Regions from separate parts of the Streptomyces clavifer genome, predicted to be linked through region 2. Evidence: riboswitches for the same ligand, from Rfam matches in the RefSeq annotation. Region 2 holds a riboswitch; each other region holds the start of a gene.

Region 1 (7,248 bases), 3.8 Mb from region 2:
TGGCACTAGCCGTATTCATCTTCTTCTTCGTGGCCGTCACGGTCATCGGATTCATGGCGGCGCGCTGGCGCAAGGCCGAGAACGAGGCCAGCCTGGACGAATGGGGCCTGGGCGGCCGGTCGTTCGGTACCTGGGTCACCTGGTTCCTGCTCGGCGGCGACCTCTACACGGCGTACACCTTCGTCGCGGTCCCCGCGGCGATCTACGCGGCGGGCGCGGCCGGCTTCTTCGCCGTCCCCTACACGATTCTCGTCTACCCGCTGATCTTCACCTTCCTCCCCCGCCTGTGGTCCGTCTCGCACAAGCACGGGTACGTCACCACCTCGGACTTCGTCCGCGGCCGCTTCGGCTCGAAGGGGCTCTCGCTGGCGGTCGCCGTCACCGGCATCCTCGCCACGATGCCCTACATCGCGCTCCAGCTGGTCGGCATCCAGGCCGTGCTGGACGTGATGGGCGTCGGCGGCGGCGAGACCACGCACTGGTTCATCAAGGACCTGCCGCTGCTGATCGCGTTCGCCGTGCTCGCCGCGTACACCTACTCGTCGGGGCTCCGCGCGCCCGCGCTGATCGCGTTCGTCAAGGATGGCCTGATCTATCTGGTCATCGCGGTGGCGATCATCTACATCCCGATCAAGCTCGGCGGCTTCGACGACATCTTCGCCAAGGCCGGTGAGGCGTTCTCGGCCAAGAACGAGGCTGCGGGAAAGCCCGTATCGGGTCTCGTCCCGGGCGAGATGGGCCAGTGGGGATATGCCACCCTGGCGCTGGGTTCGGCGCTCGCGCTCTTCATGTACCCGCACTCCATCACGGCGACGCTCTCCAGCCGCAGCCGTGAGGTGATCCGGCGCAACACCACGATCCTGCCGCTCTATTCGCTGATGCTGGGCCTGCTGGCCCTGCTCGGATTCATGGCGATCGCGGCCGGGGTGAAGGTGGACAACGGCCAGTTGGCCATTCCGCAGCTGTTCGAGAACATGTTCCCCGCCTGGTTCGCCGGTGTGGCATTCGCCGCCATCGGAATCGGCGCACTGGTGCCTGCGGCGATCATGTCGATCGCGGCGGCAAACCTCTTCACCCGTAACATTTACAAGGACTTCATCAAACCCGACGCCACACCCGCCCAGGAGACCAAGGTCTCCAAGCTGGTCTCGCTCTTCGTCAAGGTCGGAGCGCTCGCCTTCGTCCTCACCATGGACAAGACGGTCGCGATCAACTTCCAGCTGCTCGGCGGGATCTGGATCCTCCAGACGATGCCGGCCCTGGTCGGCGGCCTGTTCACCCGCTGGTTCCACCGCTGGGCCCTGATCGCGGGCTGGGCGGTCGGCATGCTGTACGGCACCGTGGCCGCGTACGGCGTCGCGAGCCCCACCCAGAAGCACTTCGGCGGATCGTCGAAGGAGATCCCCGGTATCGGCGAGATCGGCTACATCGGTCTCACCGCGTTCGTGCTCAACGTCGTCGTGGTCGTCGTCCTGACGTTCGTCCTCAACGCGCTGAAGGCACCGGCAGGCATCGACGAGACGTCTCCGTCCGACTACACGGCGGACGTGGGCGACCCCGGCGTCCAGGAGAAGCTCCCGCCGGCCACGGTGGGCGCCCCGGGCGGCCACTGACCCCGCCCCGGCACAGGCTTCCGGTCCGGGCCGCCGCGTCCTCCCCAGGGGCGGCGGCCCGCTGCGTTCCCGGTCGTCCTGAGCACCCCCCGCCGCGCCCGTCGACGGCGGCCCCACCCCCGCGGACACCCGCCCGGGCACTTCCCGCGCGCCGGGCCTCCGGGCCGGTTCCGCGCGCGCCGCACCCCTTGCACGCCGGCCGCCGGCCCCTCTTTCCGTGCCTCGCACCGGCTCCGGAACGGGTACGGAAGCCCATTGCCGACATCCCGCTCCGGACGTTTCACCCGACCCCCGACGAAGCGCGACACAACATGTGGGGGCTGTCTCCCGGGACGGCCCCCACATGTATGCTCGTGCTCGCTGTCGCCGCAGGGGAATCCGGTGCGAATCCGGAACTGTCCCGCAACGGTGTGATCGGTGTGCTTCTGTGCACCCGGGAGTCCGAAGACCTGCCGACAGCGCTTCCGGCTCGACCGAGCCGGAAGCCACACGTCCGGGCCTCGCGGAGGGCCGGTGGACGCCGTACACAGGGCTGCCCCCACCCGGGCACCGTCCTGCCCGGCTCCCCCGCTCCCGCCGGCCCCGAGCCGAGCGAGGGATAGCCCCAGTGACCATCGCGCCAGCCGATCCGGTTTCAGCGATCGATTCAGCCGAGTCCACGCCCGACGGGCCCGGGACCGCACTGCTGCGGACCCTGACCGACCTCACCGTCGATCTGCCCGACACCGACCCCGGACGGGTCGCCGCCGCCGCGCTGCGCGGCCGCAGCGCCCGGTCGGACGAGGCGGAGCTGCGCACGCTGGCCACCGAGGCAGCCGCGGGGCTGATCTCCGAGGACCCCGCCTACTCCCGGCTCGCCGCCCGGCTCCTCACCCGCTCGATCGCGGACGAGGCGGCCGGCCAGGGCGCGGTCTCCTTCTCCGCCTCGGTCGCCACCGGTCACCGTGAGGGTCTGATTGCCGACCGCACGGCCGAGTTCGTCACGCTGCACGCGGCGGCCCTCGACGTGCTGGTCGAGCAGGCGCTCGCCGACCGTGCCGACGACCGCTTCGGATACTTCGGCCTGCGGACGCTGCACAGCCGCTATCTGCTGCGCCATCCGCTCACCCGCCAGGTCATCGAGACCCCGCAGCACTTCATGCTGCGGGTCGCCGCCGGCCTCGCCGAGAACACCTCCGCGCACGCCCTGGACGAAGTGGCCTCGCTGTACGGCCTGATGAGCCGGCTCGACTACCTCCCTTCCTCCCCCACGCTCTTCAACTCCGGCACCCGGCACCCGCAGATGTCCTCCTGCTACCTGCTGGACTCGCCCATGGACGAGCTCGACTCGATCTACGACCGCTACCACCAGGTGGCGCGCCTCTCCAAGCACGCGGGTGGCATCGGTCTCTCGTACTCCCGCATCCGCGCGCGCGGTTCACTGATCCGGGGCACCAACGGGCACTCGAACGGCATCGTGCCGTTCCTGAAGACGCTCGACGCCTCGGTCGCCGCGGTCAACCAGGGGGGCCGCCGCAAGGGCGCCGCCGCCGTCTACCTGGAGACCTGGCACGCGGACATCGAGGAGTTCCTGGAGCTGCGCGACAACACGGGCGAGGACCAGCGGCGCACGCACAACCTGAACCTCGCGCACTGGATTCCGGACGAGTTCATGCGGCGCGTCGACGCGGACACCGAGTGGTCGCTGTTCTCGCCTGCGGACGTGCCCGGGCTGGTCGACCTGTGGGGCGACGCGTTCGACACCGCCTACCGCGAGGCGGAGGCGGCCGGCCTGGCCCGCAAGACGATGCCCGCGCGTGAGCTGTACGGCCGGATGATGCGCACGCTGGCCCAGACGGGGCAGGGCTGGATGACGTTCAAGGACGCCTCCAACCGTACGGCGAACCAGACCGCGGAGCCGGGCCGGGTCGTGCACTCCTCCAATCTCTGCACCGAGATCCTCGAGGTCACCGACGACGGCGAGACGGCCGTCTGCAACCTGGGGTCCGTCAACCTCGGCGCGTTCGTCGCCGGCGGGGAGATGGACTGGGAGCGGCTGGACGCCACCGTGCGCACCGCCGTGACCTTCCTCGACCGGGTGGTGGACATCAACTTCTACCCGACCGAGCAGGCCGGCCGGTCCAACGCCCGCTGGCGCCCGGTGGGCCTGGGCGCGATGGGTCTGCAGGACGTCTTCTTCCAGCTGCGGCTGCCCTTCGACTCGCCGGAGGCCCGCGCACTCTCCACGAAGATCTCCGAGCGGATCATGCTCGCCGCGTACGAGGCGTCCTGCGACCTCGCCGAGCGGTCCGGCCCGCTCCCCGCCTGGTCCGAGACGCGCGCGGCCCGCGGTGTGCTGCACCCCGACCACTACGACACCGAGCTGAACTGGCCGGAGCGCTGGGACGCGCTGCGCGCCCGGGTCGCCAGGACCGGGATGCGCAACTCCCTGCTGCTCGCCATCGCGCCCACGGCGACGATCGCCTCGATCGCCGGCGTGTACGAGTGCATCGAGCCCCAGGTCTCCAACCTCTTCAAGCGCGAGACGCTCAGCGGTGAGTTCCTCCAGGTCAACGCCTACCTGGTGGACGAGCTGAAGAAGCTCGGCGTGTGGGACGCGCGGACCCGTGAGGCACTGCGCGAGGCCAGCGGCTCCGTACAGGGCTTCGCCTGGATCCCCGCGGACGTGCGGGCGCTGTACCGCACGGCGTGGGAGATCCCCCAGCGCGGGCTGATCGACATGGCGGCGGCCCGTACGCCGTTCCTCGACCAGAGCCAGTCCCTGAACCTGTTCCTGGAGACGCCGACGATCGGCAAGCTCTCCTCCATGTACGCGTACGCCTGGAAGCAGGGGCTGAAGACGACGTACTACCTGCGCTCGCGTCCCGCCACCCGGATCGCCCGTGCCGCGTCCGGGACGGCACCCGCGGCCGCACCCATTCCCGTACAGCAGGCCTCGGCACCCGACGCGGACGCCCTCGCCTGCTCGCTCGAAAACCCCGAGTCCTGCGAGGCCTGCCAGTAATGAGCTCCCACGAGAACAAGAACCTGCTCGACCCGGGTTTCGAACTGACCCTGCGCCCCATGCGCTACCCGGACTTCTACGAGCGCTACCGGGACGCGATCAAGAACACCTGGACGGTCGAGGAGGTCGACCTCCACTCCGACGTCGCCGATCTCGCCAAGCTCTCCCCCGGCGAGCAGCACATGATCGGACGGCTGGTGGCGTTCTTCGCCACGGGTGACTCGATCGTCTCCAACAACCTGGTGCTGACGCTCTACAAGCACATCAACTCCCCGGAGGCGCGGCTGTACCTGTCGCGTCAGCTGTTCGAGGAGGCCGTGCACGTCCAGTTCTACCTGACGCTGCTCGACACGTACCTCCCCGATCCGGCGGACCGCGCGGCGGCCTTCGACGCGGTCGAGGAGATCCCCTCGATCCGCGAGAAGGCGCAGTTCTGCTTCCGGTGGATGGACTCCGTCGAGAAGATCGACCAGCTGGAGACGCAGGCCGACCGCCGCAGGTTCCTGCTGAATCTGATCTGCTTCGCGGCCTGCATCGAGGGGCTGTTCTTCTACGGCGCCTTCGCGTACGTGTACTGGTTCCGCTCGCGCGGTCTGCTGCACGGTCTGGCCACCGGCACCAACTGGGTGTTCCGTGACGAGACGATGCACATGAACTTCGCGTTCGAGGTCGTGGACACCGTCCGCAAGGAGGAGCCCGAGCTCTTCGACGACGCCCTCCAGCAGCAGGTCACCGACATGCTGAAGGAGGCCGTCGCGGCGGAGCTGCAGTTCGGGCGTGACCTGTGCGGCGAGGGCCTGCCCGGTATGAACACCGAGTCGATGCGCCAGTACCTGGAGTGCGTCGCCGACCAGCGGCTCACCCGGCTCGGCTTCCCGCCGCTCTACGGATCCGAGAACCCCTTCTCGTTCATGGAGCTGCAGGGGGTCCAGGAGCTCACGAACTTCTTCGAGCGCCGGCCGTCCGCCTACCAGGTGGCGGTGGAGGGCTCGGTCGGCTTCGACGACGACTTCTAGACCCTCGCCCAACTCCCGGCGAACAGGTGCCGCGTGGCCACGACCGGCTGCGCGGCACCTGCCGTTCCCCGTGGCGCCGGGGTCCTGCCGCGCTCCGCCTCCCTCAGTTGGCGGTCGATCCGGCGCTCCTGTGCGTGCCCGACGAGGGCGGGAAGCAGGATAAGGGCGACAAGTGCGGCTATGACCAGGTAGCTCAGGAATGTGTTCATGACTCCACTGTCGTCCCTGCGCCGGGATTCCGGCAGTGGCAGGACTGTCACACAGCATCGAATTACTGCCACACTGGCGTCATGCTGAAGAATGTCGCCGCCCTGCTGCTGGACGAGATCCACCCCTTCGAACTCGGCGTCGTGTGCGAGGTGTTCGGGCTCGACCGCTCCGAGGACGGGCTGCCGGTCTACGACTTCGCCGTCGTGTCGGCGGAGGGACCGGTCCTGCGGACACACGCCGGGTTCTCCATCAGCACCCCCTACGGGCTGGACCGCCTGGAGGAGGCCGATCTCATCGCCGTACCCGCGGGGAGCCACTTCATCGACCGGGAGTACCCCCAGGAGGCCCTCGACGCCCTGCGCCGGGCCGTGGAGCGCGGCGCACGCGTGCTGAGCGTCTGCTCCGGTTCCTTCGTCCTCGGCGCGGCCGGACTACTGGACGGCCGTCGCTGCACCACCCACTGGCGGCACTCCGACGAGCTGGCCCGGCGCTTCCCGAAGGCCCGCGTCGAGCCGGACGTGCTCTACGTGGACGAGGGCTCCGTCATCACCTCGGCAGGCACGGCCGCGGGCATCGACGCCGCCCTGCACCTGGTCCGCCAGGCGCACGGACCGGCCGTGGCGAACGCCGTCGCGCGCCGCATGGTCGTCCCCCCGCACCGGGACGGCGGCCAGGCGCAGTACATCAAGCGACCGCTGCCGCGCACCCCGTGCGACACGGTCGGCGACACGCTCGCCTGGATGGAACGCCACCTCGACGAGGAGATGACCGTCGAGCAGCTGGCCGCCCAGACCCACATGTCACCCCGGACCTTCGCCCGCCGCTTCCAGCAGGAGACGGGCACCACCCCGTACCGCTGGCTGCTCCGGCAGCGCGTCCTGCTGGCGCAGCATCTGCTGGAGAGCTCGGACGAGACCATGGACATGATCGCGGGACAGACCGGTTTCGGGAACGCGGCGGCACTGCGCCACCAGTTCGTACGCGCGCTCGGCACGACTCCGCAGGCTTACCGCCGCACCTTCAGGGGGCCGGCCGGGCTGACCGAGGCCGCCTGACGGCACGGCCCGGCCGGGGTGGTCATGTGATCACCCCGGCCGGGCCGGATCCGCGGAGGGCCCGCGGTCAGATGCCGCACTGCGAGGCCGACCAGAAGTGGCTCGGCCCCTGGTTCACGTGGATGTGGTCGCCGTGCCCGGCGTAGCCCGGGCCGAGGATCCCGTTGAACCCGTGGTTGCGGGCCTGCTTGGCGATGGTGCACAGGGAGTGCGGTCCGGAGCCCAGGTCCACGGCGTCACCGTACAGATGGCGGCTGTTCGCCGCCCCGCCCACCGCGGAGTTGCAGGAGGCGGACCGGAACCCGCTGGTGACGCGGAGGGACTGGTCGCCGAGCGCGTGCCTGAGCGCC
Region 2 (7,248 bases):
CGGCCTCTGGCTGGCGTGCGGGGAGCGGGCCGTCTTCCGTCTGCTGCGCGCCTGCGCGGGATGGCTGGTCGCTCCGTTCCGGCTCGTTCTCCATCTGCCCGTGCCAGCCGACCGGCCGCGCGTCCGTGCCCGGCGTTCCCACCGGGCTCATCCGCTGCGCCAGTTGCTGCTCGTCCACATCGTCGGCACCCGGGGTCCGCCGTCCCGGATCGCTGTCATCTGACAGCCGATCCCCGACCGGCGCCCGGGACCGACCCCGGCGCGCCCCGGGCACGGCGCGGCCGCCTCCGGCCGCGTCGTCCACAGCACCGGCCCCGCCCACGTGCGGGACGATCCCGGATTCCCGGACCACCGGAATCCCGGAAGGACATCAGGCGATGACCCCTGCCCTGCCCCCACCCCCGGCCACCGGGAAGAGAACGCCGCGGGACCCGCACGGCGCCGACGAACGGGTCACGTGCCTGGCCCTGGCCGCACGTTCCGGGGACGCGGAGGCCGTGGACCGCTTCATACGCGCCCTGCACCACGACGTACGGCGCTACGTCGCCTTCCTGAGCCCCGACCCCCAGGCGGCGGACGACCTCACCCAGGACACCTTCCTGCGCGCGCTGGGAAGCCTTCACCGGTTCGAGGGGCGCTCCTCGGCACGCACCTGGCTGCTCTCCATCGCCCGGCGCACCGTCGTGGACAGCCTTCGGCATGCCGCCGCCAGGCCCAGACTGGCAGACCGCCACGACTGGCAGTCGGCGGCCGAACGGTCGCAGCCGCGCGGTCTGCCCGGCTTCGACGACGGCATCGCTCTGGCCGATCTCCTGGCGGCGGTCCCCGCCGAGCGACGCGAAGCGTTCGTCCTCACCCAGCTCCTGGGGCTTCGCTACGCGGAGGCCGCCGCGGTCACGGGCACTCCCGTCGGAACCGTGCGTTCACGTGTCGCCCGCGCCCGGTCCGCGCTGGTCGAACTGCTGAGGGAGGCCGAGGCCCCAGCGGCTCGCCCCTCCGGGACGGGCCACGGCGGGACGGGCGGCGCTCCGCGTCCGGTGCCCGAGGCTGCCACGGCGGCCTGAACGCCACCTCCCCGGGGCACCGGCAGGCCCGCCTGCCGGTGCCCCGGAGGTCGCGCGTACGTCCCCACGGTTCACCGCGGGCACCATGAGGGGGGCGTGGCGAACGTCTCGGGCCTGCCATGTTTCCGCCTCGCCGGGGAGACGTACTATCACCTGGTCATCACCGCGACGGGAGACAGGAAGCCGGTGCGATTCCGGCACGGTCCCGCCACTGTAACCGGGGAGTTCCCCTCGAACGGCTGCCGCGCACCGCCGCGGTCAGGCCGGGGGAACGTCGATCCGGGAGTCAGCACACTGGCCTGTCGCGGGCCCATTCCGAGGAGCGCGGACTCCCCAGGAGGCTCTACGTGTACGACGGCATGCCCCGTCCCCTGTTCTCCCCCTCCTCCCGCCCGCGACGCCGTGCGCTGCGCGCCGCGGCGCTGGCCGGGGCACTGTCGGCGACCCTGCTGGCCGGCTGCGGCACGGCCGACGACGGCGCCCGGGACCGGAGGGCTTCGGCGTCGTCCGCGAAGGGCTTCCCGGTCACCGTCGACAACTGCGGTACCCGCACCACGTACGACGGGCCGCCGTCCCGGGTGGTCACCGTTCACCAGCACCCGGCGGAGCTGATGCTGGCCCTCGGGCTCCGTGACCGGATGGTGGGGACCGCCTTCCCGGACTCCGCGGTCCTGCCCGAACTCCGGAAGGACTTCGAGGCGGTTCCCGAACTGGCGGAGAAGGAGCCGTCCTTCGAGACGCTCCTGAACGCCGAGCCCGACTTCGTCTACGGCGGCTACGGCAGCGCGTTCGCCGAGAACGAGGGCCGGTCCCGCAAGGCGTTCGCCGATGCGGGCATCGACACCTACCTCAACCGCGAGTACTGCGGGAAGAAGAGGGTGTCGATGAAGGACGCCTACGACGAGATCCTGACCGTCGGCAGCATCTTCGGTGTGCGGGACCGGGCCGAGAAGCTCGTGGCCGATCTGCGGGAACGCGTCGACGGGACCAGCCGGACGGTGGAGGGCGTCTCCCCGGTGTCCGTCTTCGTGTACGACAGCGGCGACAAGTCGGCGTTCACGGCGGGCGGCAAGGGCCTGGGCACCGAGATCATCGCGCTGGCCGGAGGCCGGAACGTCTTCGCGGACCTCGACGACGTCTTCGGGGACGTCTCCTGGGAACAGGTGGTCGCCCGCGAGCCCGAGGTCATCGCGATCTACGACTACGCGGGTGCGGGCAGCGTGGCGGAGAAGAAGAGGTTCCTGCTCTCGCAGCCCGCCCTCGCCGACGTCCCCGCCGTACGGAACAAGCGGTTCGTGGTGCTTCCGCTGACCGCGACGCTGGTCGGCATCCGCCCGCCGCACGCGGTCGAGGACCTGGCCCGCGGGCTGCATCCCGAGTCCTTCCGGTGACGGTGCCGGCCGAGGCCGGGGCTGCGCCCGCCGTTCGTACGGGCCGCCGGGAGCGTCTGCGCTCACGGGCCTTCGCGCCCACGCTGATCTGCCTCGGCCTGCTGCTCGTGGTCTCCCTGACCGCGGGCCTGGCCATCGGTTCGGTGCACGTGCCGCCGGGCGAGGTCTGGGGCATCGTGACGCACGCGTTCGGCGGTGAACTGGCCGAACCGACCTGGTCCCGGGCGCGCGAGACGATCGTCCTCGACGTGCGGGCGCCCCGGGTGCTGCTCGGCGCGGTGACGGGCGCCGGTCTCGCGGTGGTGGGCACCGCCATGCAGGCACTGGTGCGCAACCCGCTCGCCGAGCCGTATCTGCTGGGCGTCTCCTCCGGAGCCTCGCTGGGCGCCGTCGCCGTGATCGTGTTCGGTGTGAGCCTGGCCGGGCCGGTGCCGCTGTCGGCTGCGGCGTTCGTGGGCGCCCTGCTCACCCTGCTGCTCGTGTACTCGACGGCCCGCGCCGGAGGGCGTATCACCTCGGTCCGGCTGGTGCTGTCGGGAGTGGCGGTGGCGGCGGTGCTCACAGCCGTGACGGACCTGCTGCTCCTGACCGCCGGGCGGGGCAACGAGGCACGGACGGTGCTCGCCTGGACCCTGGGCGGACTGGGCGGCGTGCAGTGGTCCACGCTGTGGCTGCCCGGTACGGCGCTGCTGCTGGGCATCGGCGTCCTGCTGGTGCGGGCCCGGTCGCTGAACCTGCTGCTGACGGGCGAGGAGGCGGCCACGACGATGGGGCTGGACGTGGCCCGCTTCCGGGTCCGGATGTTCGTCGTGCTGTCCCTCGTCACCGGCGTCCTGGTGGCGGCGGCCGGCCCCATCGGCTTCGTCGGACTCATGCTTCCGCACATCGTGCGGCTCTTCGTGGGCGGTGACCACCGCAGGGTGCTGCCGACGGCGGCACTGGCCGGGGCGGTGTTCCTCGTCTGGGCCGACATCGCGGCGCGCACGGTCGCCGCCCCGATGGAGATCCCCGTCGGCGTCCTCACCGCGCTGTGCGGCGGGCCCTTCTTCCTGTGGCTGCTGCGCCGGGACGCCCGACGGAACACCGACCGAGGAGTGGGATGACCGCGGCCGAACTCGCCGTCGAGAACGTCACGCTGACCGCCGGCGCGTACCGGCTGGTGCGCGGGGTGTCCCTGACCGCGCGCCCCGGTGAGGTGGTCGGCCTGGTCGGCCCCAACGGCAGCGGCAAGTCCAGCCTCCTGCGCGCCGTCTACCGCGTCCTGCGTCCCGATTCCGGCCGGGTACGGGTGGACGGGGCCGACGCCTGGTCCCTGCCCGTGCGCCGGCTGGCCCGCACGCTGGCCTCCGTGGTGCAGGAGCCGGGCGCCGACTTCGACCTGACCGTGCGGGAGGTCGTCGCCATGGGGCGTACCCCCCACAAGCGGCTGTTCGACGGCGACACCGCGGAGGACGCGCGCATCATCGACACGGCTCTCGCGTCGGTGGACGCCACCCAGCTGACGACGCGTTCCTTCGACCGGCTCTCCGGAGGTGAGCGCCAGCGCGTGCTCATCGCCCGCGCCCTGGCGCAGCAGCCCGGCCTACTGGTGCTCGACGAGCCGACCAACCACCTGGACATCAGGCACCAGTTGGAGGTCCTGGGTGTGCTCAGGCGGCTGCCGGCCACCGTCCTGGTCGCGCTGCACGACCTGAACCTGGCGGCCTACTACTGCGACCGCCTCTACGTCCTGCGCGAGGGTGAGGTCGTCGCTTCGGGACCGCCGGCGGCGGTGCTCACCCCCGGGCTGCTGGCCGAGGTGTACGGCGTGGCGAGCGAGGTCGCCGTCCATCCGCGGACCGGGGCGCCGCAGGTGACCTTCCTGCCGGGAGAACCCCGAGAATCCGGCCGCGGTGGCGCGACAATGCACTGAGCCTCCGCCAACGTGAAGCCACTGGTCAAAGGGCTGGCGTGACAGTCTTTCGGGGTCTCAGCTGGTCGTGGGCGGCCGCCTATCGTGTAGATCATTTGTCAGCCGTTCGCTTGAGGTCCGTCAGGACGGGGGCGGGCAGGTGGTGGCCGTCGTTCGCTGACCGACGGACTTGGCCAAAGCTCTGCGGGCGCGACCACAGTGTGAGCATCTCGAATTCCGCAACCACCAGGCCGTGAACAGCAGCTTCACGGGGCGCTCTGCGTACTGTTCGTGGAGGAGGCCACTGCGGACCTGCGGGAAGACCGGATCCCGGCGGTCACTGTTGTGCGGCGAACGCGGCTTCGATTTCCTTGATCACGAGGTCGGGACGGTCCGTCGGCACCTCATGGGAAGTGCCCTTGGCGGTAACGAGCGTCCGGTTCGGCGCCTCCTGGGCGAACGCGGCGGCGGCGTCACGCCAGCGCTGGGCGTCCTCGGGAGACCTGGCGAACGGAGTCCTCTCGGAAACCATGACCGTAACCGGCACCGAAGCCGGCCACACCACCTTGTGGAATGCCTGGTGTGCTGCGGCGAAACCCTCCGCGGTGGAGATGAGCTGGCGGTTCTCCGGCTTCTCGGGATCCTTCTTCGCCGCGTCGACCTCCGGCTGAGTCCCGGCTACGAGACGGGGGATCTCCTCGTCCGTGAAGAACTGCGGGAGGTTGGCGTCGACCAGCACTGCACCGGAGAGCATCTCCGGGTTGTCCTGGGCGAGGTAGTTGGCGATCTCACCGGCCTGGGAGTGAGAGACCAGGGTCACGTCCTTGGTGACGCCCAGTTTCTTGAGTCCCGCCTTGAGGTCGCTGACGGCGCTCTCGACCTTCCACGCGCCGGGCACCACGTCGCTCTCGCCGAGACCGGCCCGGTCGTACGTGATGACGGTGGCCCCGGTGGCCGCGTGCACCCTGGGGACGATGTCCTTCCACTGCGAGGAGTCCTCACCGCCGCCCGAGTCCAGGACGATGGTGGAGCCGTTGCCCTGGGTGACGTAAAAGGCCAAACGGTGACCACCGTTGTCGACCATGTGAAGCTTCGCTTCGGCCGCCTTGGCGGAGCCCGGGGTGGCGGACGAGGTGGCGGACGACGAGGCCGTGGGGCTCGGGGCGTTGTCGCTGCAGGCTGTGAGGCCGCCGGCGGCCAAGGCCAGCAAGGCGAGGGATGACAGAACGCGGTACGTGGAACGGCTCATACGGGGGGTGTGGGACACGGCTGATCCTTCGACGGCTTGAGGGCGCTGTGGTACCTGTCCCATCATTCGAAAACCTGCCTGCCCACAGAATCCGGCTGGCACGTCTATAGGTGGTGCGGTTGAGGCCAGGGAGCGTGGTGGGGTTAACCCCGGAGCGCGCCACGGTCGCCGGGCGCTCCGGCGCCGGGCCGGTGGCCGGCCGTGCGCAGCCCGTGGCTGCGCACGATCGTCGAGAACCTCACGCAGAGCACCTCGGCCGACCTCTTCTAGGCGTCTGACAATCGAACAGCGCCAGACTCTCGTGCCTCCCGAAGTGGTCGACATCCGCTGTCCGATCTCGGGGTCTGGCCCAAGTTGTGGGAGCCGACTACTCGTTGTAGCTCTTGGTTTTTGTGGCGGAGGTTCGCAAGTCGCCTTGAGTTCGCTCCTTGTATGGCTGATGTGCTCGACATTCGGTCGCCGCGAACGAAGATCCGTCTCCAGCACAGGAGCCGTTGTTCCCGTCGAACACGAAGGTCGTGATCACGTCCGCCGAGACGGACGGCGAGGCGATACGTATCGAGGCACGATGCACCGCAAGCGACGCTCGTTGCCCGGCCTGCGGAGACTGGTCGGCTCAGATTCACGGCTCCTACCTGCGCTTCCCTGCAGAGCTGGCTTGTGCCGGACGGCCTTGCATACTCGCGTCGACGCGGTCGGCGAAGTCGCCGACCGCAGTGGCGAAGGCGGCGGGCGCCTCCTGCGCGACGAAATGCCCGACGTCCGGGATCGTGACCGCGGTGACGTCGTCGGCGACCTGGCGCATCGTCCGCTCGGTGAAGGGGGCGTTGATGCCGTCGACGGCGAGCACGGGAACGGTCAGCGGCCGCGACTCGGCCAGTGCCCGCATCCGGTCGCCGCCGGTCAGGGAGGAACGGTAGAGCCCTTCGGTGCCGCGCCAGCCGCCCGGCCGCGCGTAGGTGCGGGCGAACTCGTCGAGGTCGGCCTCGGTGACCCCGCCCGGCACCATCGTCATCGCGGAGACGGCCCAGTCGAGTATCACTCGCTCGCGGCCGGCCAGGAACAGCTCCGGAATTCCCGGGGCGGCGAGGAATCCCACGTGCCAGGAGCCGCCGTTCCTGACGTCGGCCAGCATCTCCCAGCCGTACCCCGGAAGGATGGTCTCGACGCCGGTGAAGCTGAGGACGTCGCCGGGGTGCGTGGCCGCGAACGCGAAGACCGGCCCGCCGCTGATGTCCTGGCAGGTCACGTGCACGGGCCCGACGCCGAGGTGCGCGACCAGCCGGTGCAGGTCCTCCGCCATGGTGGCCAAGTCGTGGTCGCCGTCGGCGATGCCGGAGTCGCCGAAGCCGCGCAGGTCGACGGCGAACACCCGGTGGGTGGCGGCGAGCAGCGGGATGACGTCGCGGAAGGCCCACCAGGACTCCGGCCACCCGTGCACCAGCAGGATCGGGGAGCCGGTGTCGCCCGCCGAGACGTAGTGCAACGTGGTGCCGTTGACCTCGGCTGTGTGGTGCGTGACGCCCGCCACGGCGGGCGAGGCGGTCACGAAAGAGCTGGTCATGCGATGACTCCCAAGATAGACAACCAGGTTGACTCCAGTATTGGTCAACCCGGTTGTCCAAGTCAAGGGAGATCTAGACTGTGGTCATG
Region 3 (7,248 bases), 530 kb from region 2:
CTCCCGGCTGCTTGAACATCCTTGACCAGCCCGGCGATCGAGTCGGCCCGCAGTTCGTCGAGCGTGACCGCGGTGCCCCCCAGGTCCCGGGCGAGCTGTGCGGCGAGCCCGAGGCGCACGATCCCCGACTCGCAGTCCACGACGACGGACGCCGTGCCCTCGGCGGCGTGCAGCCGCCCGGCCCGCGCGGCCAGTGCCACCGGATCGGGGCCGCCCGTCGCCCGGCCGTCCGTCACCACGACGAGCAGCGGGCGCCGCGAAGGATCACGCAGCCGCTCCACGCGCAGCACGTCGTGCGCCCTCAGCAGTCCGGCGGCCAGCGGCGTGCGCCCGCCCGTGGGCAGCGACTCCAGCCGTGCCGCCGCCGCGTCCACGGACGACGTGGGCGGCAGCACGACCTCCGCCTCCTTGCCGCGGAACGTCACCAGACCGACCTTGTCCCGCCGCTGGTAGGCGTCCAGCAGCAGCGACATCACCGCACCCTTCACGGCGCTCATCCGCTGCCGGGCCGCCATCGACCCCGAGGCGTCGACCACGAAGAGCACGAGGTTCCCCTCGCGCCCCTCCCGGGTCGCCTGCCGCAGATCGTCACGCCGTACGACGAGGCCCCGCCCGGACCGCCCGCGCGCCCGCTGGTGCGGTGCCGCCGCCTGCACGGTCGCCGCCAGGTGCAGTTTCGTCAGCGTCCCCTCGGGACGCCGCGCCCCGGTGGTCCGCCCGTGCTCCGTGCGGGCCCGGGACCGGCGCCCGGCCGCACCCTCGCCGAGACCGGGCACGCTCAGCATCTTCGTACGGAACGGTTCCGAAGCGCGTACGGGCTGCTGCTCGCCCCCGGAGGGCGAGGGCCGCCCCGGCCCCGGGGCGTCGCCGCCCTGCTCGGGACCGGCGTCCCCGCCCCGCTCCGGGGTGTCGGGACCGGAGTCCTGCGGAGGCACGCCGCCCCCGCCCCCGCCGGGCCCGTCGGGATCGGGCTCGTCGCCGTCGCCGTCGCCGTCGCCGTCGTCGCCGTTCCCGGCCTCGTCGCCCGCCGCGTCCCTGAGCGTGTCGTCCAGCTTGTCCTCGTCGAGCCCCGGCGCGTCGAACGGATTGCGGCGGCGCCGGTGGGGGAGTGCGAGCAGGGCGGCCTGCCGCACGTCCTCCGCGGTCACCTCGTCACGCCCCGCCCACGCCGCCAGCGCGGTCGCGGTGCGGGCCATGACGATGTCGGCCCGCATCCCGTCGACCTCGAACGCCGCGCACGTCGCCGCGATCTGCCGCAGTACGGCGTCCCCCAGCACCACCCGGGGCAGCAGGACACGTGCGGCGGCGATCCGCTCCCGCAGCGCCTCCTCCTCCTGGGCCCACCGTCCGGCGAACCCGGCCGGATCGTCGTCGTACGCGAGCCGCCGCCGCACGACCTCGACCCGCTGGTCGGTGTCGCGGGAGGCCGCCACCTCGACGGTCAGCCCGAAGCGGTCCAGCAGCTGCGGGCGCAGTTCGCCCTCTTCCGGGTTCATCGTCCCGACCAGCAGGAACCGTGCCGCGTGCCGTACGGAGACGCCTTCGCGCTCGACGTACGAGGCACCCATGGCCGCCGCGTCCAGCAGCAGGTCCACCAAGTGGTCATGGAGCAGGTTGACCTCGTCCACGTACAGGATCCCGCGGTGGGCGTCGGCCAGGAGCCCCGGCTCGAAGGCCTTCACGCCCTCGGACAGGGCCCGCTCGATGTCGAGCGCTCCCACCAGGCGGTCCTCGGACGCGCCGACCGGCAGCTCCACGGTCCGTGCCGGCCGCGACACGCCGGCAGCGGCTTCGTGGGGCCCGTCGGGACACGCCGGATCGGGCACCACCGGATCGCACGAGAACCGGCACCCGGAGACCACTGCGACCTCCGGCATCAGCGCGGCGAGGGCCCGTACGGCGGTTGACTTGGCGGTGCCCTTCTCACCCCGGACGAGCACCCCGCCGACGGCCGGACTGACGGCGTTGAGCAGCAGCCCGAGCCGTAGGTCGTCCTGTCCGACGATGGCGGTGAAGGGATACGGGGTACTCACAGTGCCTCCTCTGTCACGTGCACGACTGTTCCGGTCACCTCAGGCGTCCGTTCCGCGATGTCCGGCCCTTCCGGGTCCCGCCCCGCGTCCCGGGGCGGGCAACCGAGCCCGTCCGGCGATCCGGGACCGGGGCCCGGGGCAGGGGGCGCCCCCACCACCGGTCCCGCCGCCCGTGGGGCCCCCGGCGGCACGAACGGCAGCCCCCGCGGCGCGCCCGCCTCGATCAGCCGCCACAACGCGTCCGTGTCGGCGTGCTCCTCGATCAGATCCCCCAGCCGGTCCAGCTGCTCCTCCCGCAGCGCGGCGAAGCTCGTGTCCGGGGCCGGGACGAACCGCCGTCCCGCCGCCCGCGCCACCTCCTCCAGGAACCGCCGCCGGAACGCGTCGCTCTCCAGCGACCCGTGCCAGTGCGTCCCCCACACCGCGCCCACCCGGCACCCGTCCAGGAAGGGCTCACCGCCCCGCACGTCGGCGACCCCGTGATGGATCTCGTACCCCTCCACCGGCTCCCCCAGGGCGTGGCCCGTCGGCCGGGCCAGCACCTTCTCCCGGCCGAAGCGGACCCGCACCGGCAGCAGCCCGAGCCCGTCGACCAGACCGGCGCGCGACTCCACCTCGTCCTCGACAGACTCGCCCAGCACCTGGAAACCGCCGCAGATGCCCAGCACCGGACGCCCCTCGGCGGCCCGCCGCAGCAGGGCGTCGGCCAGCCCCCGCTCGCGCAGCCACGCAAGCGCCTTCACCGTGCCCCGGGTACCCGGCACGACGACCAGGTCGGCGTCCACCAGCTCCTCGGCCCGGTCCACGAACCGCACGACCACACCCGGCTCGGCCGCCAGCGCGTCCACGTCGGTGAAGTTCGACATCAGCGGCACGGCGCACACCGCGACCCGCAGGACGTCCCGGCCGTACGGCGGGGCGACGACGGACTCCCGTACGGCGCCCCGCATCGACACCCGCAGCCCGTCCTCCTCGTCGATGCCCAGGCCGTGGGCGAACGGCAGCACCCCGTACGTCCGACGCCCCGTGAGCCCGTGCAGCATGTCCAGACCGGGCTCCAGCAGCGACACGTCGCCCCGGAACTTGTTCACGAGGTACCCCGCGACCAGCGCCTGGTCCTCGGCGGCCAGCAGGGCCGTCGTACCGAAGAAGGAGGCGAACACACCGCCCCGGTCGATGTCGCCGACGACCAGCACCGGGAAGCGCGCGGCCCGCGCCACGCCCATGTTCACGATGTCCGTGCGCCGCAGATTGATCTCGGCCGGACTGCCCGCCCCCTCGCAGATCACGGCGTCGTAGGTGTCCCGGAGCTGCTCCAGGCAGTCCACGACCGTGCCGAACAGCGCTTCCTGCCGGCCCCCGTGATAGCCGCGCGCGCTCATCTCGCCGACCGGCCTGCCCATCAGGACCACCTGACTGGAACGGTCGCCCCCGGGCTTGAGCAGCACCGGATTCATCAGCGCGGTCGGCTCCACCCGGGCGGCCTGTGCCTGCATCGCCTGGGCGCGGCCGATCTCGGCGCCCTCGCGGGTGACGAAGGAGTTCAGTGACATGTTCTGCGCCTTGAAGGGCGCGACCTTCACCCCCCGGCGCACCAGCCACCGGCAGATCCCCGCCGTGACGACGCTCTTGCCCGCGTCCGAGGTCGTCCCCGCGACCAGCAGCCCGCCGCCCGGTCCCCTGCTCATGCCCGGCCCCTTCGTCCCACGGCCAGCCGCCCGGCCACACACACGCCGAGGGCCAGCACACTCACGCGGCGCGACAGCCGCACCGCGCGTTCGATGTCCGTGACGCGCACGTCCCTGCCGGCCGCCCCGTTGAGCACGGGCCGGTGCTCGACCCGTCCGCCGTATGCGAGGGTCCCGCCGAGCCGTACGCCGAGCGCTCCCGCGAACGAGGCCTCCACCGGTCCGGCGTTGGGGCTCGGATGTCTGCCCGCGTCGGCCCGCCAGGCCCGCAGGGCCTCGCGCGGGCGCCCGCCGGCGGCCACCGCGAGCACGGCCGTGAGGCGCGCGCCGGGCCAGCCCGCGGCGTCGTCGAGGCGGGCCGAAGCCCAGCCGTAGCGCAGGTGGCGCGGTGACCTGTGGCCGACCATGGCGTCCAGGGTGTTGACGGCCCGGAATCCGACCAGGCCGGGCACGCCGCCCAGCGCACCCCACACCAGAGCCCCCACGACGGCGTCGGACGTGTTCTCGGCGACGGACTCCACCACCGCACGGGCGATCTGCCGGCCGTCCAGGGAGTGCGGGTCCCGGCCGCACAGGTGCGGCAGCCGCTCCCGGGCCACCTCGATGTCCCCGGCGGCGAGTGCCCCGCCGATGGCACGGGCCTCGCGGCCCAGGGACGTTCCGCCGACGACGGACCAGGTGGCGGCGGCCGTCAGGGCCACGGCGGCGGCGGGCCGGTTCCGTACGGCGTGGGCGGCCAGGGCGGCGGCGCCCGCGGCGCCTCCGGCGCAGACCAGCGCGTGCAGGGCGCCCCGGCCCCGGTCATCGCGCCACAGCCGGCTCTCGACGCCTGCCGCGGCCCGCCCGAAGGCGGCGACGGGATGCCCCCGCCGGGGATCGCCGAGCAGCAGGTCACCGATCAGACCGGCGGCGGCGCCGTACGCGAAGATGCGGTCGGCTCGCACGGGTCAGCCGGCCGTCGCGCCTCGAGGGACCTTCGTCACGGGTGGCACAGGGACCGACGTACGGCAGCCAGGCATGGCAGATGTCCTCACTCAGGGTCCGCGCCCTGGTTCGACGTGACGGCGACGAGAGTCTCCTGGCTTCCGGATCCGCAGTTCCCCCGGGCTTCCGGTCCGCGGTGGCGGACCGTGACTTCCTGAGGGGCTGCTCCCCGGTGACAGTGGCGGGACCGCGCCGGATTCGCACCGGCTTCCTCTCCTGTCGCCGTAAATGGCTCCGGCAGTCCACCACGCACCGCGAACGCCCGTCAACCTGCCGTTGACCTGCGAGGCTTCAGTGTGCGCAGACGCACATCGGGCCGGACACACGGCTGTGTGTCCGGCCCGATGTGCGTGGCTGCCGTCAGACGACGATCAGATAGATCCCGTACGCCACCGCCGCCGCGCAGAGCCCGAAGCAGGCGTATGCGCCGGAGCGTGCAAGCACGGAGGGACCGCCGCCCTGCGCCGTCGGCACCTGCTTGGCGAGGCCGATGATGCCGAGGGTGAAGAGGCCGACCAGTGCGATGGTGACCACGAGGCTGACGCCGAAGACGGAGGCGAGAGCTGCCCAGTCGATGTTCATACGGATCTGTCCTTACACCGTGGCCGGTCGGGCCGGGTCGCCCGGGGTCCCGGCCGTGGGGGCCGGGGCCGGGATGGTGGTCTTGAGGTCCGGGACGGCGGAGCCGATGGGCGGAGGGCTGACGGCCGCCATGGCGGTGGTGACGACGCCCGCGGGCTCGTCGTCCGGCGCGTTGACGTTGGTGTGGTCAACCGGCTTGCGGCGCGACAGCAACCAGATGGCGGCGGAGCCCGCCACGAGGAGCACGGCGACCACGCCGACGCCCCAGGGTCCCTGCTTGGTGAGGAACTCCGAGCCCGCGCCGATCAGACCGGCGGCCGGCAGGGTCAGACCCCACGCGACGAACATGCGGGTGGCCGTGGACCAGCGGACCACGCCGCCCTTGCGCCCGAGGCCCGCACCCATCACCGCACCGGAGCAGGACTGGGTGGTGGAGAGGGAGAAGCCGAGGTGCGAGGAGGCCAGGATGACCGTGGCCGCACTGGTCTGGGCGGCGAAGCCCTGCGGCGGCCTGAGGTCGGTGAGGCCGCTGCCCATGGTGCGGATGATGCGCCAGCCGCCGAGGTACGTGCCCAGCGCGATGGCGATACCGGCGGAGGCGATGACCCAGACCGGCGGGTTGGAACCGGGGGCGAGGACGCCGCCGGTGACCAGGGCCAGGGTGATGATGCCCATCGTCTTCTGCGCGTCGTTGGTGCCGTGGGCGAGGGAGACGAGACCGGCCGAGGCGATCTGGCCCGCCCGGTACCCCTTGGCGGTCGACTTCAGCTGCGCCTCGTCGGTGATCTTCCGGTTGATGCGGTACGTCAGCTTCGTGGCCAGCAGAGCGGCCAGACCGGCGACGAGGGGGGCGGCGATCGCGGGCAGCAGCACCTTGGTGACGACGGTGCCGCCGTTGATCGAGGACCAGCCGGCCGACATCACCGCGGCGCCGATGAGGCCGCCGAAGAGTGCGTGGGACGAGCTGGAGGGCAGGCCCACCAGCCAGGTCAGGAGATTCCACAGGATGGCGCCGACGAGCGCCGCGAAGATGACCTCGGTTCTGAGGCCGTTCTCATTGATGATCCCGCCGGAGATCGTCTTGGCGACCTCCACCGACAGGAACGCGCCGACGAGGTTGAGAACGGCGGACATGGCCACCGCTGTCTTTGGCTTGAGAGCGCCGGTCGAGATGGTGGTGGCCATCGCGTTGGCGGTGTCGTGGAAACCGTTCGTGAAATCGAACACGAGAGCTGTCACGACCACAATCGCAAGCAGCAGCGTGATGTGTTCCATTTACCCAGGCAATCGTTCGACGTCAGTGGCTGTAGGAACGTAAGCAACCTGGGTGAACGGAAGATGAACTGGGCAGGGCGTTGTGGTGACTCCAAGCGCGTACGGGCATTCCGCTTGTGTGCGCGAGGGGTTGCCGGAACCCGTCGCGGCGCTGTGGGTACTGGCCTGCGGTCGGCCCCGGCACCCGCGGGAACTGTCGCATTTGCACCATTGAAGAGACTTCGGTCACGTCCCACGGTGCCCCCGGCCGGAACGACCCGGTCGGCCTAGGATCTCCGCATGAGCCGCCAGGATCGGGACGCGATCGCACACGCGTGGGACGGGGTCGTCGCGACGGCCCGCAGGACGGCCGCGGAAGGGCTGGTCGTCGGCACGTCGGGCAACGTGTCGGCACGGGTCGGCGGGACCGTCCTGGTCACCCCCAGCGGGGTGCCCTACGACCGGCTGGGCCCGGGGGACGCGGTCGGCGTCGACCTCGAAGGGCGCCAGGTGCTCGGTGAACTCGTCCCGACCAGCGAACTCCCCCTCCACCTGGCCGTCTACGGCAGCACCCGCGCCGCGGCGGTCGTCCACACGCACGCGGTGCACGCCACGGCGGTCTCCACGCTCGTCTCCGAGGTGCCGCTGGTGCACTACGCCGCCGCCATGCTCGGGGGGCCGGTCCGCACCGCCCCCTACGCGCGCTA

Evidence for each region. Region 2 has a riboswitch for cobalamin ahead of OG927_RS04705 (ABC transporter substrate-binding protein). Riboswitches for the same ligand answer to the same signal wherever they lie in the genome.
Region 1: it holds a riboswitch for cobalamin, as region 2 does, so the genes downstream of both, OG927_RS21985 (ribonucleoside-diphosphate reductase subunit alpha) here and OG927_RS04705 (ABC transporter substrate-binding protein) in region 2, are expected to answer to the same signal.
Region 3: it holds a riboswitch for cobalamin, as region 2 does, so the genes downstream of both, OG927_RS07175 (cobalamin biosynthesis protein) here and OG927_RS04705 (ABC transporter substrate-binding protein) in region 2, are expected to answer to the same signal.

What each region holds. Positions count from the first base shown of each region.
Region 1 is NZ_CP107793.1:4,985,964-4,993,211, reverse strand. Features, by position in the region: gene mctP (monocarboxylate uptake permease MctP) at 1-1,613, shown strand, start outside; cobalamin riboswitch at 1,961-2,084, shown strand; gene OG927_RS21985 (ribonucleoside-diphosphate reductase subunit alpha) at 2,221-4,617, shown strand; gene OG927_RS21980 (ribonucleotide-diphosphate reductase subunit beta) at 4,617-5,633, shown strand; gene OG927_RS21975 (hypothetical protein) at 5,630-5,842, opposite strand; gene OG927_RS21970 (helix-turn-helix domain-containing protein) at 5,924-6,898, shown strand; gene OG927_RS21965 (D-Ala-D-Ala carboxypeptidase family metallohydrolase) at 6,966-7,248, opposite strand, start outside.
Region 2 is NZ_CP107793.1:1,156,753-1,164,000, forward strand. Features, by position in the region: gene OG927_RS04695 (hypothetical protein) at 1-223, shown strand, start outside; gene OG927_RS04700 (sigma-70 family RNA polymerase sigma factor) at 378-1,064, shown strand; cobalamin riboswitch at 1,202-1,381, shown strand; gene OG927_RS04705 (ABC transporter substrate-binding protein) at 1,412-2,455, shown strand; gene OG927_RS04710 (iron chelate uptake ABC transporter family permease subunit) at 2,458-3,558, shown strand; gene OG927_RS04715 (ABC transporter ATP-binding protein) at 3,555-4,367, shown strand; gene OG927_RS04720 (alpha/beta fold hydrolase) at 4,684-5,595, opposite strand; gene OG927_RS04725 (alpha/beta fold hydrolase) at 6,227-7,159, opposite strand; gene OG927_RS04730 (MarR family winged helix-turn-helix transcriptional regulator) at 7,246-7,248, shown strand, end outside.
Region 3 is NZ_CP107793.1:1,687,023-1,694,270, reverse strand. Features, by position in the region: gene OG927_RS07185 (putative cobaltochelatase) at 1-2,033, opposite strand, end outside; gene OG927_RS07180 (cobyric acid synthase) at 2,030-3,721, opposite strand; gene OG927_RS07175 (cobalamin biosynthesis protein) at 3,718-4,665, opposite strand; cobalamin riboswitch at 4,793-4,919, opposite strand; gene OG927_RS07170 (hypothetical protein) at 5,066-5,287, opposite strand; gene OG927_RS07165 (inorganic phosphate transporter) at 5,300-6,562, opposite strand; gene OG927_RS07160 (class II aldolase/adducin family protein) at 6,842-7,248, shown strand, end outside.